DNA from 3 places in the Citrobacter sedlakii genome. Region 2 is predicted to be linked to each of the others. Evidence: predicted binding sites of a transcription regulator. Region 2 holds the regulator's gene; each other region holds the start of a gene.

Region 1 (6,017 bases), 630 kb from region 2:
GCGATGAATATACGCTCGCGCTCGGCGAGCAGCGCGGTGATTTTCACGTACAGCTGGCCAACGAGTGGCTGGCGACAGCGCTGGCCCCGAAGGCTATGGGAGAAATCAGCGGCGAGCCGTGGTACTTCTTTGGCCACTGTACCGAGGTCACCGCGCTTCCCGGCGCGCCTGCGCAGTGGGCGTCAATTTTTGCTCGCTTTGGCGCGAAACTGGAAAATGTCAGCGTCGGCTGCTGCGGTATGGCCGGAACTTACGGGCATGAGGCTAAGAATCATGCCAGTTCCCTGGGGATTTATGAACTGTCCTGGCATCAGGCGATGGAGCGACTGCCCCGTAACCGCTGCCTGGCGACGGGGTATTCCTGCCGCAGCCAGGTGAAGCGGGTGGAAGGCACGGGCGTACGCCATCCTGTACAGGCACTACTGGAGATAATGGGATGATCTGGAAACGTGACGTCACACTCGACGCGCTCAACGCAATGGGCGAGGGCAACATGGTTGGGTTACTGGACATTCGCTTTGAAAAGATCGGCGCGGATACGCTTGAAGCCTCTATGCCTGTTGACGGCCGAACAAAGCAGCCGTTTGGTCTGCTGCACGGCGGCGCGTCTGTCGTGCTGGCCGAAAGCATCGGCTCCGTCGCCGGGTATCTCTGCACTGAGGGCGAACAAAAAGTGGTCGGACTGGAAATTAACGCCAACCATGTTCGTTCGGCGCGGGAAGGGCGCGTGAAAGGGGTCTGTAGGGCGATACACACCGGTTCACGCCATCAGGTCTGGCAAATCGATATCTATGATGAGCAGCAGCGTTTATGCTGCACATCACGCTTAACGACGGCTATTGTGTGACGTTGTCACCAAAAAAATGTGATCTATATTGCTTTTGGTCATTATTTGCGCAGCGGAAAGTGATACAATGTGCATGTTTTGACCATAAGCGAGGATGATATGACTAGCCAATTAGACCCGGCCCAACTGGCAATTGAATTTTTACGTCGTGATAAAACCGAGCTCTCACCAGCCCAATACCTTAAAAGACTGAAACAGCTTGAGCTGGAGTTTGCCGATTTACTGACGCTTTCTTCGACTGAACTGAAGGAAGAGATCTATTTTGCCTGGCGCCTTGGCGTTCATTGATTCAGCGATGCACCTCATAGAGAATGCCCCGGCCTCTGGTCGGGGTTATTTTTTGTCGACGAATAAACGCCATTACCACGTCATTTCACCACTGTTCACCTTTGCGCTCAATGCCAGCGAGCTTTCATCTGCCAGCCCGGGCCACGCGGCCTTTACGGTTTCGATAACGTAAGCTGACCCTTTTTTCGCCTCCAGCGCGTGTTCAAACGTTTGCAGATAATTTTGGGTAAAGCGGATCGCCGTATCACCGGCGGGTCGTGCGCCGAGGTAATGACCCGGGATCACCTGAGTCGGCTGCAGGCTGCGCATTTCGCTCAGCACGTCGCGCCAGGCCGTACGTTGCTTTTCAGATTGAGTGTCAGCGGTCCAGACGTGGATCCCGGACGCGACGCCGGTACCGCCCAGAATCGCCCGATTTGCCGGGATCCAGACATAAGCCGCATAGTTGCCAGGATGGCGAAGTTCCAGTGTTTCTCCGTCAATGTGAAAACGCGTCCCGGTAGTGACCTGCGGTACGGTGATGGTTTTCGGCACGCCGTCCTTCATCTGCGGTCCCCAGTATTGCAGCTTTGCGTCTTTTGTTTCCTGAATATGTTTGACCACTTCAGGCGTCGCCAGCACTTTTACCTGAGGATAGGCTTTCACAATCGGCTCAAGACCGAAGTAAAAGTCCGGATCGCCCGAGGTAATGACCACGGCTTTCAGTGACTTACCGCTGGCCTGAATCATCTTAAGTAATTTTTCGCCATCTTTAGTGCTGAACTGCGCATCAAACAAAATGGCTTCCGTTGGTCCGGATACCAGCGTGGAAGAGACCGGGAAAATGGCGTTCTCCTGAGGGTTATACACCTCAAGATGCAGTGGGGCGGCAAAGACCGGTGAAGCGAGCAGCGTCAGTGCCGTCAGGGTTTTTATTTTCATGACAGTAACCTTTTGCAGATGAAGTGTTGTCTTAAGGCTACGCATTTTAAGTCAATCCCGATCTGTTAGAATTCCTTAAACAGGACATGCTGAGTTTCATAAAACGATCGGATGGAGGTAAAGTGGACAGAGTGATGGCGGCGACGGTATTTAATCACATCTGTGATTTAGGCAGTATGAGCGCCGCGGCGCGAGCGCTCGGACTTTCCAGACCGATGGTCAGCCGCTATCTTGAGGAAATGGAAAAATGGGCTGGCGCACGACTGATCCACCGTTCTTCACGCAGGCTCACCATCACGCCTGCTGGCGAAGAGGTCCTGCTAAAGACCCGCACGTTGGCGCAGCTTTCTCAGGGCATTGGCGCGGTTGCGGCGGGAGGTATGCCTTCCGGAACCTTGCGTGTCGCCTGTGCCCATTTTACGGCGATGCATATTCTTGCGCCGGTACTGCCAGCATTTTTAACCCGCTACCCGGATCTGCGGATTGAAGTCGAGATTAATAACCAGCCCGTGAGTCTGGTTGGGGAACGAATCGATCTCGCTATTCGTATTACCGACGCGCCGGAGCCGGGTACTATCGCTCGTCGTCTTGGCAACTGTGAATCAGTGCTTTGCGCATCGCCTGCTTATCTGAAGCAACATGGTACGCCACAAACACCGGACGACCTTACCCGTCATAACTGCCTTTATTACAGCGGGTTTGCCGGGAAATCCTGGCGCTTTCTTGATGCCCGCGGTGAGGCGGTTTCGGTCGCGATAAAAGGTAACCTCAGCGCCGGGATTTCCTCGCTTTTAGGCGAGGCGGCGTTGGCAGGAATGGGCGTGGCGTTGATACCGGAAAAAGAGGCGCGAGAAGGGTTAACAAGCGGTGCGCTGGTGCCTTTGCTGCCCGGGCATAAACCCCGGCCTTTGCCGGTGTACGGCTTGTATCTTTCCCGCGCGCACCAGTCGGCGGGGCTACGACTGCTGCTGGACGCGGTGAAAGACATACTCTCAGTAAACTGAAGAAATTGATCCGCCATACAAAATGCGCGGATCGCAATTAGTGTTAAAACTGATCGCTGACGATATGAGAATATTCTTAAAGCCCCTTCAAGAGCTAAGCCATTGCGAGTGCCGGAGATAAGCGCCGGATGGGGCGGGAACCCTTAAGGCTGTGATGAACAGCCTTAAGGGTTTTTTTCTTTACGACAATCACGCGCCACTGCCTATCCGTGAAATAGACATTTTCTATACATCTTTCCTTTTTTGACCACCCTGGTCGATGATTTTTTCTGAACGCTTTATTTTTCAAACAATTGCAAAAAACTCACCCTGACTTATAACCCGCGTAGCAAGGTCTATGCTTAATAAAAGCCGTTAAAAAGGGTGATTAAGGGGAATGCCCCTGCTGTTGAGGGGTTGAAGTGATAATCATTATCACTAACATGGTGTTATAGCCTGATGGCTCATTACGCGAGGTCATTCTATGGAATTGCATTCAGGAACATTTAACCCAGACGATTTTGCCTGGCGCGGATTAACGCTAACCCCTTCGGCGGCCGCGCATATTCGCGAACTGGTGGCCAAACAGCCGGGAATGCTGGGCGTGCGCCTGGGCGTTAAACAGACCGGCTGCGCTGGCTTTGGTTACGTGCTGGATACGGTCAGTGAGCCTGAAAAGGACGATCTGCTGTTCGAATACGAGGGCGCGAAACTTTACGTCCCGCTTCAGGCGATGCCGTTTATCGACGGGACGGAAGTCGATTATGTCCGGGAAGGATTAAACCAGTTATTCAAATTTCATAACCCGAAAGCCCAGAACGAATGCGGCTGTGGCGAAAGCTTTGGGGTATAGGCGGTACTATGTCTCGTAATACTGAAGCAACTGACGATGTCAAAACCTGGACCGGCGGCCCGCTGAACTACAAAGAAGGTTTCTTTACCCAGTTACAAACTGATGAGCTGGCGAAAGGAATTAACGAAGACGTGGTGCGCGCGATTTCTGCAAAACGTAACGAACCAGAGTGGATGCTGGCCTTTCGCCTCAATGCCTACCGGGCATGGGTAGAAATGGCTGAACCGCACTGGCTGAAAGCCCACTACGATAGGCTGAATTATCAGGATTACAGCTATTACTCTGCGCCGTCATGCGGTCACTGCGACGACACCTGCGCATCACAGCCGGGAGCGGTTCAGCAAACGGGCGCCAACGCGTTCCTCAGTAAAGAGGTGGAGGCCGCGTTTGAGCAGCTTGGCGTGCCTGTGCGCGAAGGGCGGGAAGTGGCGGTCGACGCTATTTTTGACTCCGTTTCAGTCGCCACCACCTACCGGGAAAAGCTGGCGGAACAAGGCATTATTTTTTGTTCTTTCGGCGAGGCGATCCATGATCACCCGGAACTGGTGAAGAAATACCTTGGTACGGTAGTCCCCGCGAACGATAACTTTTTTGCCGCGCTAAACGCCGCCGTGGCGTCAGACGGTACCTTCATTTATGTGCCGAAGGGCGTACGTTGCCCCATGGAGCTTTCCACCTATTTTCGCATTAACGCGGAAAAAACCGGGCAATTTGAACGCACCATTCTTGTGGCGGATGAGGGCAGCTACGTCAGCTATATCGAGGGATGTTCAGCACCGGTGCGCGACAGCTATCAGCTGCACGCCGCAGTCGTGGAAGTGATCATCCATAAAGACGCCGAAGTGAAGTATTCCACGGTGCAGAACTGGTTCCCGGGTGATAACAATACCGGCGGGATCCTCAACTTCGTTACCAAACGCGCGTTGTGCGAAGGGGAAAACAGCAAAATGTCGTGGACCCAGTCGGAAACCGGCTCGGCGATCACCTGGAAATACCCGAGCTGTATTCTGCGTGGCGACAACTCGATTGGCGAGTTTTATTCCGTGGCGTTGACCAGCGGGCACCAGCAGGCCGATACCGGCACCAAAATGATCCATATCGGTAAAAATACCCGCTCGACCATCATTTCGAAAGGGATCTCCGCCGGGCACAGCCAGAACAGCTATCGTGGGCTGGTGAAAATCATGCCGACGGCGACCAATGCCCGCAACTTTACCCAGTGCGATTCAATGCTGATCGGCGCGGATTGCGGGGCGCATACTTTCCCGTACGTCGAATGCCGTAATAACAGCGCCCAGCTCGAGCACGAAGCGACAACTTCGCGTATCGGTGAAGATCAGCTGTTCTACTGCCTGCAGCGCGGTATCAGCGAAGAAGATGCGATCTCGATGATCGTCAACGGCTTCTGTAAAGACGTGTTCTCCGAATTGCCGCTGGAGTTTGCCGTCGAAGCACAAAAACTATTAGCTATTAGCCTTGAACACAGCGTCGGTTAAGGAAGTATCATGTTAAATATTAAAGATTTACAGGTCAGTGTCGAAGATAAAGCGATCCTGCGTGGGCTGAACCTTGAGGTTCGTCCCGGCGAAGTGCACGCGATCATGGGACCGAACGGTTCCGGTAAAAGCACGCTTTCCGCGACGCTGGCAGGACGCGAAGATTATGAGGTAATCGGCGGTTCTGTCGCGTTTAAAGGTAAAGATCTGCTGGCGCTGGCGCCGGAAGAGAGAGCCGGTGAAGGCATTTTCATGGCCTTTCAGTACCCGGTGGAAATTCCCGGCGTCAGCAATCAGTTTTTCCTGCAAACGGCGCTTAACGCGGTGCGCAGCTATCGCGGCCAGGAGACGCTGGACCGTTTTGATTTTCAGGACCTGATGGAAGAGAAAATCGCGCTGCTGAAAATGCCGGAAGATCTGTTGACCCGCTCGGTCAACGTGGGTTTTTCCGGCGGCGAGAAAAAACGCAACGACATTCTGCAAATGGCGGTGCTGGAGCCGGAGCTGTGTATTCTGGATGAGTCGGATTCCGGGCTGGATATTGATGCCCTGAAAATCGTCGCCGATGGCGTGAATTCCCTGCGGGACGGCAAGCGCGCATTCATCATCGTTACGCACTATCAGCGCAT
Region 2 (6,017 bases):
AATGTCGGACGCGCTCTCGCCGATATGCTTGGTGTGGCTGGCAATATAGCTGTAGAGTTCATCATCAACTTCAATCGTTTTCATCTTAATCCAGTGCGGTGTCATAACTGATCTGAATACAAATCGTTGGAATTATAGGAGCAAATCCCAACAGCGGATAGCGTCAAACCTGGCTGAACAAAAAACTCGGAGTAAACCGTATCAGTTGCAGCCCAGTGGCAGAATGGTCAACATAATACCCTAACCCGACAGAGCGAAAAAAAGAACTTTGCCATGAAATTGAATATCCGAGCGCAAACTGCACAAAACCTGCACAATAATTCTCCCATCGTCCTCGTTCACGGTCTGTTTGGCAGCCTGGACAATCTCGGCGTGCTGGCCCGCGAGCTGGTCAGCGATCACGATATCCTCCAGGTTGATATGCGTAACCACGGCCTCTCGCCCCGCGATCCGCTGATGACATATCCGGCGATGGCGCAGGATCTGCTCGACACTCTGGATGCGCAGCAGATCGAAAAAGCCACGTTTATTGGCCACTCGATGGGCGGCAAGGCGGTGATGGCCCTGACCGCGCTGGCTCCGGAACGCATCGATCGTCTGGTGGCGATCGACATCGCCCCGGTAGATTATAAGGTACGACGCCACGATGAGATTTTCGCGGCGATCAACGCCGTGACGGCGTCTCAGGCCACGACGCGCAAGGAGGCGGCTGCCGTCATGCGCGACCATCTCAGAGAAGAGGGCGTGATTCAGTTTCTGCTGAAGTCGTACGTTGACGGCGAATGGCGCTTTAACGTGCCGGTGCTGTGGGATCAGTATCCGCATATTGTCGGCTGGGAGCCGATTCCAGCCTGGGATCGCCCGGCGTTGTTTATCCCTGGCGGCAATTCCCCTTACGTCACCGAGACGTATCGCGACGACCTGCTCGCGCAATTCCCACAGGCGCGCGCGCATGTCATCGCGGGCGCAGGCCACTGGGTTCATGCCGAAAAACCTGACGCAGTGCTGCGCGCCATTCGTCGTTATCTGAACGACAGCGCAAACTGATTAAAAACTCAGCGTCCGCGCGCGATTGCGCGCGCGAACGTTGGCGTGCCCCATCCGCTGATGTATGATGGCGCGCTATCCATCCGGGCAGAGGCCTGGCTGATTGTTTCCCCGAAGTCACCAAAATCATGGCCAAAGAACAAACGGACCGTACGACATTAGATCTGTTCGCGCACGAGCGTCGCCCGGGACGACCTAAAACCAATCCGCTTTCACGCGATGAACAGCTGCGCATTAACAAGCGCAACCAGCTTAAACGCGACAAAGTTCGTGGCCTGAAACGTGTTGAACTTAAGCTCAACGCGGAAGCCGTCGACGCCCTGAATGAACTGGCGGAATCGCGCGACATCAGCCGCAGCGAGCTGATCGAAGAAATCCTGATGAGCCAACTGGCGACGTTGCGACGCCAGGGTTCAGTCTGAAACCCGCACAATTTATCACTATCATGTAGCAGGGAGTGCACTCGCGTGCGTTTGCTATTTCCGCATACCTGACTGTTCTGCTATGATTGCCCTTATCTGTGGGCAATTTGCCCCCACCATTTCAATAAGTTTCAAGAGGTTACTTTACTCATGGCAATCACTGGCATTTTTTTCGGCAGCGACACCGGGAACACCGAAAATATCGCAAAAATGATTCAAAAACAGCTTGGTAAAGATGTTGCCGACGTGCATGACATTGCAAAAAGCAGCAAAGAAGATCTTGAAGGCTATGACATCCTGCTGCTTGGTATCCCGACCTGGTACTATGGCGAAGCGCAGTGTGACTGGGACGACTTCTTCCCGACTCTGGAAGAGATTGATTTCAACGGTAAGCTGGTGGCGCTGTTCGGCTGCGGCGACCAGGAAGATTACGCGGAATATTTCTGCGACGCGTTAGGTACTATCCGCGACATCATTGAGCCGCGTGGCGCGACCATCGTCGGTCACTGGCCGACCGCGGGTTATCATTTTGAAGCGTCGAAAGGCCTGGCCGATGACGATCACTTTGTCGGTCTGGCCATTGACGAAGATCGCCAGCCAGAACTGACCGCCGAGCGCGTTGAGAAATGGGTTAAGCAGATTTCTGAAGAACTGCACCTGGATGAAATCATCAACGCCTGATGACCGTGCGGCGCAAAGACCATTTGCGCCGCATCAATAGACAAAACCAATCAAAATAATTGCTACAAATTTGTAACTTTCTTGCCCATCCCTGTACAATGTGCGGGAGTTATTAGGTGGCGCTCTCATTTCCAGGCAATACCACGTTTTTATTAACATTTGCCCGAGGCTTGCAGTTTTCATTTAAGGATGGCAGTCCTATAATGAGAGGCATTATCTCGAATGCAATTTCTGTCACTTCTCGTATGAAGTGAATCGTTTAGCAACAGGACAGATTCCGCATGACTGACAACAATACCGCATTAAAGAAGGCTGGCCTGAAAGTAACGCTTCCACGTTTAAAGATTCTGGAAGTGCTTCAGGAACCGGATAACCATCACGTCAGTGCGGAAGATTTATACAAACGACTGATCGACATGGGTGAAGAAATTGGTCTGGCGACCGTCTATCGCGTGCTGAACCAGTTTGATGACGCCGGTATCGTAACCCGCCACAATTTTGAAGGCGGCAAATCCGTTTTTGAGCTGACCCAGCAGCATCATCACGATCACCTTATTTGCCTCGATTGTGGCAAAGTGATTGAATTTAGTGATGATTCGATTGAAGCCCGTCAGCGTGAGATTGCGGCGAAGCACGGTATTCGTTTAACGAACCACAGCCTCTATCTCTATGGCCATTGCGCCGAAGGCGACTGCCGCGAAGATGAACACGCGCACGACGGCAAATAATTTTACGCTTGATGAAAGCCAGCCTGCGGGCTGGCTTTTTTGTGGGCGCGATCCCGCCGTTTTCCTTCCCTCCCCGCCCGTGTTGTTTTAATGTAAAAATTCCCTTCCCTGACCTGTCCGGAGAATCGAAATGGAACTTCGCCAGTTACGTTATTTTGTTCGTATTGTTGAAACCGGCAGCATGGGTAGCGCCGCGCTGGATCTCGACATTGGCGTCTCGGCGCTGAGCCAACAAATGACACGTCTGGAAAGTGAACTCGCCATCCGCCTGCTGCAACGAACGTCGCGCGGCGTCACGCCCACTAACGCGGGGCTGGCCTTTTATTCTCAGGCGCAACTGGCGCTACGGCATGCCGACGACGCCATTCTTGCTGCGCGTGAGGCGCGGTTATCCGGCCACGTTAGCGTCGGTATGGCGCCCAGTACGGCATCGGTGTTGGGCATTCCGTTTATTAACGCCATGCGGGAAAGCTACGCTGACGTGCGGCTGCACGTCGTGGAGAGTCTCTCCGGCAATCTTGAGCGGATGATTAACACCCGCCAGCTTGATTTAGCGGTCGTCTTTCAGAAAGAGAAGATCCTGCGCTGGAGCGCGAAGCCGGTTCTGGAAGAGCGGCTGTTTCTGATCGGCCCCCACCCCCTGCTGGCTATATTCCCTGAAGACAACATCATGCCTGCTCAACTGGCGAATATTCCCCTCGTGATGCCCAGTCAGGGCCACGGTCTGCGCGGCAGACTGGAGGCTATCGCACAAGAGCACGCGCTGCAGGTTGATATCGTTGCGGAAATTGACGGTCTGACGCTACTGATGCGGGCGGTCCGCGACGGTCTGGGCGCCACCCTACAACCTGGCGCGGCGATTTCCCGACTGGACCAGGACGACCTGCGCGTGATCGGCGTCCATAATCCGGTCCTCAGCCGTCCCAACTTTCTGGTCAGTTTATCGGATGACGAACTGACCCCGGCGGGGCTGGCAGCTCGCGTCGTGCTGGGTAAAGTGATGCGTGAACTGGTTGAGGCTGACCGCTGGCCAGGCGCCACCCTTTACGTTAACTAAAGAGGGTTTTAGCAGTACCTCATAGCGCCCCTACAACCCATGCGTATACATTTTCATTACAAATTTAACATTTGTTAAAGCGTAATGGAGTCTACGATGGTTGATGTTCTGGTGATTGGCGGCGGCAATGCCGCGCTGTGTGCCGCCTTAACCGCCCGGGAGGCCGGTGCGTCGGTGCTGCTGCTGGAAGCGGCGCCGCGCGAATGGCGCGGTGGCAATTCACAGCACACCCGTAATTTGCGCTGTATGCATGATGCGCCGCAGGATGTGCTGGTCGACCGTTATCCCGAAGAAGAGTACTGGCAGGATCTCTGGCGGGTAACGGAAGGCAATACCAACGAAGCGCTGGCACGACTGGTGATCCGCACCTCTTCGCAGTGCCGTGACTGGATGCGCAAACACGGTGTGAATTTTCAGCCACCGTTATCAGGCGCACTGCACGTTGCGCGTACGAACGCCTTTTTCATGGGCGGCGGCAAGGCACTGGTCAACGCCTATTATCGCAGCGCGGAGGCGCTCGGCGTCACCATCCGCTATAACACGCCGGTACAGGCGCTGCAGTTACATGACGGCGAGTTTGTCGCCGCGCTGGCGGGCGATGAACGCATCGAGGCCAGAACCTGTGTACTCGCCGCTGGCGGTTTCGAGTCCAATCGCGAATGGCTACGGGAAGCCTGGGGACAAAACGCGCGTGGGGAATGGCCCGCCGATAATTTTCTCATCCGCGGCACCCGCTTTAATCAGGGTGTCCTGCTTAAATTTATGATCGATGCCGGCGCCGACATCATTGGCGATCCATCCCAGTCGCACTGCGTGGCGATTGATGCCCGCGCGCCACTGTATGACGGCGGGATCTGCACGCGAGTGGACTGCGTCTCTTTAGGCGTGGTGGTCAACCGCGACGCAGCGCGTTTTTATGACGAAGGCGAAGATTTCTGGCCGAAACGCTATGCCATCTGGGGGCGTCTGGTCGCCCAACAGCCGGGGCAAATTGGTTATTCCATTATCGACAGCAAAGCCATTGGTCACTTTATGCCACCGGTATTCCCCGGCGCGCAGGCCAATACGCTGGAAGAGCTGGCCTGCCAACTGGGGCTGGATGCACAACGTTTTAGCGCTACCGTCAGGCAATACAACCAGGCCTGCCAGCCTGGACACTTTGATCACACCGTCCTGGATAACTGCGCCACCAGCGGGTTAACGCCGCCGAAAACGCACTGGGCACGCCCTCTCGATACGCCGCCTTATTACGGCTACGCCCTGCGGCCAGGGATCACGTTTACTTACCTCGGCCTGAAAGTGAACGAGCGCGCGGCGGTGCATTTCGCCGGAAAACCCAGTCGTACCCTGTTTGTCGCCGGAGAAATGATGGCGGGCAATGTGCTGGGCAAAGGCTATACCGCTGGCGTTGGCATGTCGATTGGCACCACGTTTGGCTGCATTGCCGGTAAAGAAGCCGCCCAGGCCGCACGTAAGGAGGCGCACCATGAAGCAGCTTGAGAAATTAATTATTGAGGCACAAATCATTACCGAACCGGAAGCCGAAGTGGAACGGGTGATGCAGGTTTGTAACGCCTGCCGCTACTGCGAAGGCTTTTGCGCCGTCTTTCCGGCGATGACTCAACGTCTTGAGTTTGGCAAAGCGGACATCAACTACCTGGCTAACCTGTGCCATAACTGCGGCGCCTGTCTGCACGCCTGTCAGTACGCGCCCCCTCATGAGTTCGCCATTAACGTACCGAAAGCGATGGCGGAAGTGCGCCTCGAAACCTATCAGCATTATGCCCGGCCCGCCGCGTTTGGCGCGTTGTATCGCCGGGCGGGCATGACCGTCGCGCTAACGCTGGTCTTTGCGCTGATTTTCTTCCTGTTGTTGGCGATGAGTCTGAAAGGCTCCTTGCTGCACCCGCCGCTGGCTGGCGACTTCTACCAGATATTCCCGCATAACCTGCTGGCCTGGATGTTTGGTTCCGTCTTTATTCTGGCGATGGGGTTGTTGATGGCTGGCGTGATCCGCTTCTGGCGTGAGATCTCCCCCGGCGCGCCGCAGCCCGTGGAGATTGCCGAAGCGACGCACAATGC
Region 3 (6,017 bases), 2.0 Mb from region 2:
TACGATGAAATTTTCGGCCGTAAGGATTACATCTCGATTGACTCGCCGATGGCGCGCGCGTTGCTGAAAAAAGAGATCGGCGACCTTGCTGTGGTCAATACGCCCGGCGGAGAAGCCAGCTGGTACGTCAACGCCATCGAGTACGTAAAATAATCCGAGAGCGCCCTCCGCGACTGGCATTTTATCGTGCCAGTCCGTATAACTATCCCCTGATTTTTGATCCTAAAGATGAAGCCTATCCATGATGAACAATTCTTTCTGCCGCATTATTGCGGGTGAAATTCAGGCACGCGCCGAACAGGTTGAAGCTGCCGTTCGCCTGCTTGATGAAGGGAACACTGTGCCGTTTATCGCACGTTATCGTAAGGAAATCACCGGCGGTCTGGATGATACACAACTGCGTAATCTGGAAACCCGACTGGGCTATCTGCGTGAACTGGAAGAGCGCCGCCAGGCCATTCTTAAGTCCATTTCTGAGCAAGGCAAGCTGACCGATGAGCTGGCTAACGCCATCAACGGCACGTTAAGTAAGACCGAGCTGGAAGACCTGTATCTCCCCTACAAACCCAAACGCCGCACCCGCGGTCAGATCGCCATTGAAGCGGGTCTTGAGCCGCTGGCGGATCTGCTGTGGAACGATCCATCGCACGATCCTGACACGGAAGCGGCGAAATTTATCGACGCCGACAAAGGCGTTGCCGACAGCAAAGCCGCCCTTGACGGCGCGCGCTACATCCTGATGGAACGGTTCGCGGAAGACGCGGCGCTGCTGGCAAAAGTGCGCGATTATCTGTGGAAAAACGCGCATCTGGTTGCCACTGTGGTCAGCGGCAAGGAAGAGGAAGGCGCGAAATTCCGCGATTATTTCGATCATCACGAACCCATTTCCGGCGTGCCGTCTCACCGCGCGCTGGCGATGTTTCGCGGCCGTAACGAAGGCGTCCTGCAACTGTCACTGAACCCTGACCCACAGTTTGATGAGCCGCCAAAACAGAGCCACGGTGAGCAGATCATTCTCGATCACCTCGGTCTGCGGCTGAACAACGCGCCAGCGGACAACTGGCGCAAGGGCGTGGTGAGCTGGACATGGCGCATTAAAGTCCTGATGCACCTCGAAACCGAACTGATGGGCGCCGTGCGTGAACGCGCGGAAGACGAGGCGATCAACGTGTTTGCCCGTAATCTGCATGACTTGCTGATGGCCGCGCCGGCGGGCCTGCGCGCAACCATGGGCCTCGATCCGGGTCTGCGTACCGGGGTGAAAGTGGCGGTGGTGGATGGTACCGGTAAGCTGGTCGCCACTGACACCATTTATCCCCATACCGGCCAGGCCGCTAAAGCCGCGATGGTCGTCGCCGCGCTGTGTGAAAAATATCACGTTGAACTGGTGGCGATTGGTAACGGTACGGCCTCGCGTGAAACCGAGCGTTTCTTCCTCGACGTGCAGAAGCAGTTCCCGAAAGTCACCGCGCAAAAAGTGATTGTCAGCGAAGCGGGCGCGTCGGTTTATTCCGCCTCTGAGCTGGCGGCGCAGGAATTTCCGGATCTTGACGTTTCCCTGCGCGGCGCGGTCTCTATCGCCCGCCGTCTGCAGGACCCGCTGGCGGAGCTTGTGAAGATCGACCCGAAATCCATCGGCGTCGGCCAGTATCAACATGACGTCAGCCAGACACAGCTGGCGCGTAAGCTGGACGCGGTGGTGGAAGACTGCGTAAACGCCGTCGGCGTGGACCTGAACACCGCCTCCGTCCCCCTGCTGACCCGCGTAGCGGGCTTAACCCGTATGATGGCGCAAAATATCGTCGCCTGGCGCGATGAAAACGGACAATTCCAGAATCGTCAGCAGTTGCTGAAGGTAAGCCGTCTGGGGCCAAAAGCCTTTGAGCAGTGCGCGGGCTTCCTGCGCATCAACCACGGCGATAACCCGCTTGACGCCTCAACCGTCCACCCGGAAGCGTATCCGGTGGTAGAACGTATTCTGGCGGCAACCCAGCAGGCACTGAAAGATCTGATGGGTAACAGCAGCGAACTGCGCAACCTGAAAGCCGTTGACTTCACCGACGACAAATTCGGCGTGCCGACCGTGACTGACATCATCAAAGAGCTGGAAAAACCGGGGCGTGACCCGCGTCCGGAGTTCAAAACCGCGCAGTTTGCCGACGGCGTCGAAACCATGAACGACCTGCAGCCGGGGATGATTCTGGAAGGCGCCGTCACCAACGTCACCAACTTTGGCGCGTTTGTCGATATCGGCGTCCATCAGGATGGCCTGGTTCACATCTCTTCCCTGTCGAACAAGTTTGTGGAAGATCCCCATACTGTAGTGAAAGCAGGCGACATCGTGAAGGTGAAAGTGCTGGAGGTGGATCTGCAACGTAAGCGCATAGCCCTGACCATGCGTCTCGATGAACAGCCAGGAGAGACTCAGGCGCGCCGTGGGGGGACGAACGGGAACGAACGTCCCGCCGCGAAAGCCGCCAGACCGCGCGGTCGCGACGCGCAGCCGACAGGCAATAGCGCGATGATGGATGCGCTGGCGGCGGCAATGGGTAAAAAACGCTAACCCAGAAACCTGTGCCGGATAACGACGCGAATGCGTCTTGTCCGGCCTGGAGGACAATGTCGCGCTGTCTGCCGGAAAGGCGGTTAACCCGCCATCCGGCAACATTCAATTCTTCTTTTACCCCCGCACTAATATTTATCACATCGTTAACAGATGAAACGATAATTAAACATTAATACTGTTAATTTATTAATTCCTCGAATCATTTCACCTGCCGACAATAAATGTTGAGCCATGTCAAAGTTGACGCAAATTATTATTCAAACCAACATTCCGTCACATTTATTCTATTGATGATAGAAACCATTCTCATTATCATTGCATTGTTGATTATTTAATCTTTCCTTCGTTGGCTAATCAGCTGGTCTCATGCCGCGTTCCTCAGCCCCATGAGGTAATAACCAGTAAGCAAGATACAAGTAGGCTCTTATGCAATTTACTCCAGATACTGCGTGGAAAATTACCGGCTTTGCCCGTGAAATAAGTCCTGCATACCGTCAGAAACTGCTTTCCCTCGGCATGCTGCCGGGTTCCTCATTTAACGTGGTGCGCGTCGCGCCCTTGGGTGATCCGGTGCATATCGAAACCCGCCGCGTCAGCCTGGTATTACGGAAAAAAGACCTGGCGTTATTAGAAGTGGAAGCGGTTTCCTGCTAATACAGTGAGTCTATAACAATGAAAAAATTAACCATTGGTTTAATTGGTAATCCAAATTCCGGCAAGACAACATTATTTAACCAGCTTACCGGCGCGCGCCAGCGCGTGGGCAACTGGGCTGGCGTGACGGTCGAACGCAAAGAAGGCCTGTTTTCTACCACTGACCACCAGGTGACGCTGGTCGACCTGCCCGGCACTTATTCTCTGACCACCATTTCGTCACAAACCTCTCTCGATGAGCAGATTGCCTGCCATTACATTCTGAGCGGCGACGCAGATCTGTTAATCAACGTCGTGGACGCCTCCAACCTCGAGCGCAACCTGTACCTGACGCTGCAATTGCTGGAGCTGGGGATCCCCTGCATTGTCGCGCTTAACATGCTGGATATCGCCGAAAAACAGCAGATCCGGATCGACATTGATGCGCTGTCCGCGCGTCTCGGCTGCCCGGTAGTTCCGCTGGTGTCCACCCGTGGACGCGGTATCGAAGCACTGAAGCTGGCGATCGATCGCCACAGCAAAAATGAAAACGTCGAATTGGTACATTATGCCCAGCCGTTGCTACGTGAAGCGGATAATCTGGCAAACCTGATGGCGCAGACCATGCCTTCGCACCAGCGTCGCTGGCTCGGTTTACAGATGCTGGAGGGCGACATTTACAGCCGCGCTTACGCCGGGGATGCCGCGCAGCAACTGGACGCCTCGTTCGCTCGCCTGAGCGAAGAGATGGACGATCCGGCGCTACACATCGCCGACGCCCGCTACCAGTGCATCGCCGCCATCTGCGACGTGGTGAGCAACACCCTGACGGCGGAGCCCAGCCGCTTCACCACGGCGGTGGACAAAATCGTCCTCAACCGCTTCCTGGGGCTGCCAGTCTTCCTGTTTGTGATGTACCTGATGTTCCTGCTCGCCATTAACATCGGCGGCGCGTTGGCGCCCATCTTCGACGCCGGTTCTGTCGCCGTCTTTATTCACGGCATCCAGTGGATTGGCTACACCCTCCACTTCCCGGACTGGCTGACCATTTTCCTCGCCCAGGGGATTGGCGGCGGTATCAATACTGTTCTGCCGCTGGTACCGCAAATCGGCATGATGTACCTGTTCCTTTCTTTCCTCGAAGACTCCGGTTACATGGCGCGCGCCGCGTTTGTCATGGACCGCCTGATGCAGGCGCTGGGGCTACCAGGAAAATCGTTTGTTCCGCTGATCGTCGGCTTTGGTTGCAACGTCCCGTCGGTGATGGGCGCCCGTACGCTGGACGCGCCGCGTGAACGCCTGATGACCATCATGATGGCGCCGTTTATGTCCTGCGGCGCGCGCCTGGCGATTTTCGCCGTCTTTGCGGCCGCCTTCTTCGGGCAAAACGGCGCGCTGGCAGTGTTCTCCCTGTACGTGCTGGGCATTGTGATGGCAGTGCTGACCGGCCTGATGCTCAAACACACCATTATGCGCGGCGAAGCCTCGCCGTTTGTGATGGAACTGCCGGTTTATCATATCCCCCACATTAAGAGCCTGGTGATCCAGACCTGGCAGCGTCTGAAAGGCTTTGTACTGCGCGCCGGTAAAGTGATCGTCATCGTCAGCATCTTCCTGAGCGCGTTTAACAGCTTCTCGCTGGACGGTAAAATCGTCGACAACATCAACGACTCTGCCCTGGCTTCCGTTAGCCGCGTAATTACGCCCGTCTTCAAGCCGATCGGCGTACACGAGGATAACTGGCAGGCCACAGTAGGTCTGTTCACCGGTGCGATGGCGAAAGAAGTGGTGGTCGGTACGCTCAACACCCTTTACACCGCGGAAAACATTCAGGAAGAGGCGTTTAACCCGGCTGAGTTCAGCCTTGGCGGCGAACTGCTCGACGCGCTGGAAGAAACCTGGCAGAGCCTGAAAGATACGCTCAGCCTGAGCGTTCTGGCGAACCCGATCGAAGCCAGCAAGGGTGATGGCGAAATGGCGACCGGCGCGATGGGCGTCATGGATGCGAAATTTGGCAGCGCGGCGGCGGCTTACAGCTACCTGATTTTCGTCCTGCTGTACGTTCCGTGCATCTCAGTGATGGGCGCAATCGCTCGCGAGTCCAGCCGCGGCTGGATGGGCTTCTCCATTCTGTGGGGGCTGAACATCGCATACTCGCTGTCGACCCTGTTCTATCAGGTCGCCAGCTACGGCGAACATCCAACCTATAGCCTGGTGTGCATTCTGGCGGTGATTCTGTTTAACGTCGTGGTGATTGGCCTGCTGCGTCGGGCGCGGAGCCGGGTGGATGTTAATCTGCTGGCGACGCGTAAAAGCGCCAGCGCCTGCTGCGCCGCGTCGACCACCACCGGCGACTGTCACTAAGGGCTGAACGATGGCTTCACTGATTCAGGTTCGCGATTTACTGGCGCTGCGCGGGCGCATGGAGGCGGCGCAAATCAGCCAGACGCTGCATACGCCACAGCCAATGATCGACGCGATGCTGAATCAACTGGAAACGATGGGAAAAGCCGCGCGGGTTCAGGAAGAACCCGACGGCTGCCTTTCGGGAAGCTGTAAAAGCTGTCCGGAAGGCAAAGCCTGCCTGCGCGAATGGTGGACATTGCGCTAAACCCTTCCCCCAGCGCTAAAAACGATACCTTCTGCCCCGTGTCGTTTTTTGCGCGCTCCGTTCCGCGAAAATGAACCGCTTTCACCACGCGTGATGATTCCTTCGTCCTCTTTCGCAGGATGAACTTTTACCGGGTGCGGCCAGCAGCTCCGACGTTTACGCTTCCGTCCTCTGACTATTTACGTGACGGAACACCATAATGACCTC

The links. The regulator Fur, encoded in region 2, represses iron uptake genes when iron is present. The targets are predictions, from matches to a motif close to ATAATAATGAGAACNACTATCAA.
Region 1: the regulator Fur is predicted to act here: its motif matches at 3,462-3,484, upstream of sufA (Fe-S cluster assembly scaffold SufA).
Region 3: the regulator Fur is predicted to act here: its motif matches at 2,860-2,882, upstream of feoA (ferrous iron transporter A).

The regions. Positions count from the first base shown of each region.
Region 1 is NZ_CP071070.1:2,512,989-2,519,005, reverse strand. It holds gene ydiJ (D-2-hydroxyglutarate dehydrogenase YdiJ) at 1-440, shown strand, start outside; gene menI (1,4-dihydroxy-2-naphthoyl-CoA hydrolase) at 437-847, shown strand; gene JY391_RS12045 (YdiH family protein) at 947-1,135, shown strand; gene JY391_RS12040 (Vmh family MBL fold metallo-hydrolase) at 1,208-2,056, opposite strand; gene JY391_RS12035 (LysR family transcriptional regulator) at 2,179-3,060, shown strand; gene sufA (Fe-S cluster assembly scaffold SufA) at 3,524-3,892, shown strand; gene sufB (Fe-S cluster assembly protein SufB) at 3,901-5,388, shown strand; gene sufC (Fe-S cluster assembly ATPase SufC) at 5,398-6,017, shown strand, end outside.
Region 2 is NZ_CP071070.1:3,138,545-3,144,561, forward strand. It holds gene seqA (replication initiation negative regulator SeqA) at 1-84, opposite strand, end outside; gene ybfF (esterase) at 274-1,047, shown strand; gene ybfE (LexA regulated protein) at 1,176-1,469, shown strand; gene fldA (flavodoxin FldA) at 1,620-2,150, shown strand; partial or broken gene JY391_RS23995 (fur leader peptide) at 2,354-2,439, shown strand; gene fur (ferric iron uptake transcriptional regulator) at 2,432-2,878, shown strand; gene tcuR (tricarballylate utilization LysR family transcriptional regulator TcuR) at 3,009-3,935, shown strand; gene tcuA (FAD-dependent tricarballylate dehydrogenase TcuA) at 4,032-5,435, shown strand; gene tcuB (tricarballylate utilization 4Fe-4S protein TcuB) at 5,422-6,017, shown strand, end outside.
Region 3 is NZ_CP071070.1:399,672-405,688, reverse strand. It holds gene greB (transcription elongation factor GreB) at 1-153, shown strand, start outside; gene JY391_RS01865 (Tex family protein) at 242-2,563, shown strand; gene feoA (ferrous iron transporter A) at 2,993-3,220, shown strand; gene feoB (Fe(2+) transporter permease subunit FeoB) at 3,239-5,563, shown strand; gene feoC ([Fe-S]-dependent transcriptional repressor FeoC) at 5,574-5,810, shown strand; gene JY391_RS01845 (Rpn family recombination-promoting nuclease/putative transposase) at 6,010-6,017, shown strand, end outside.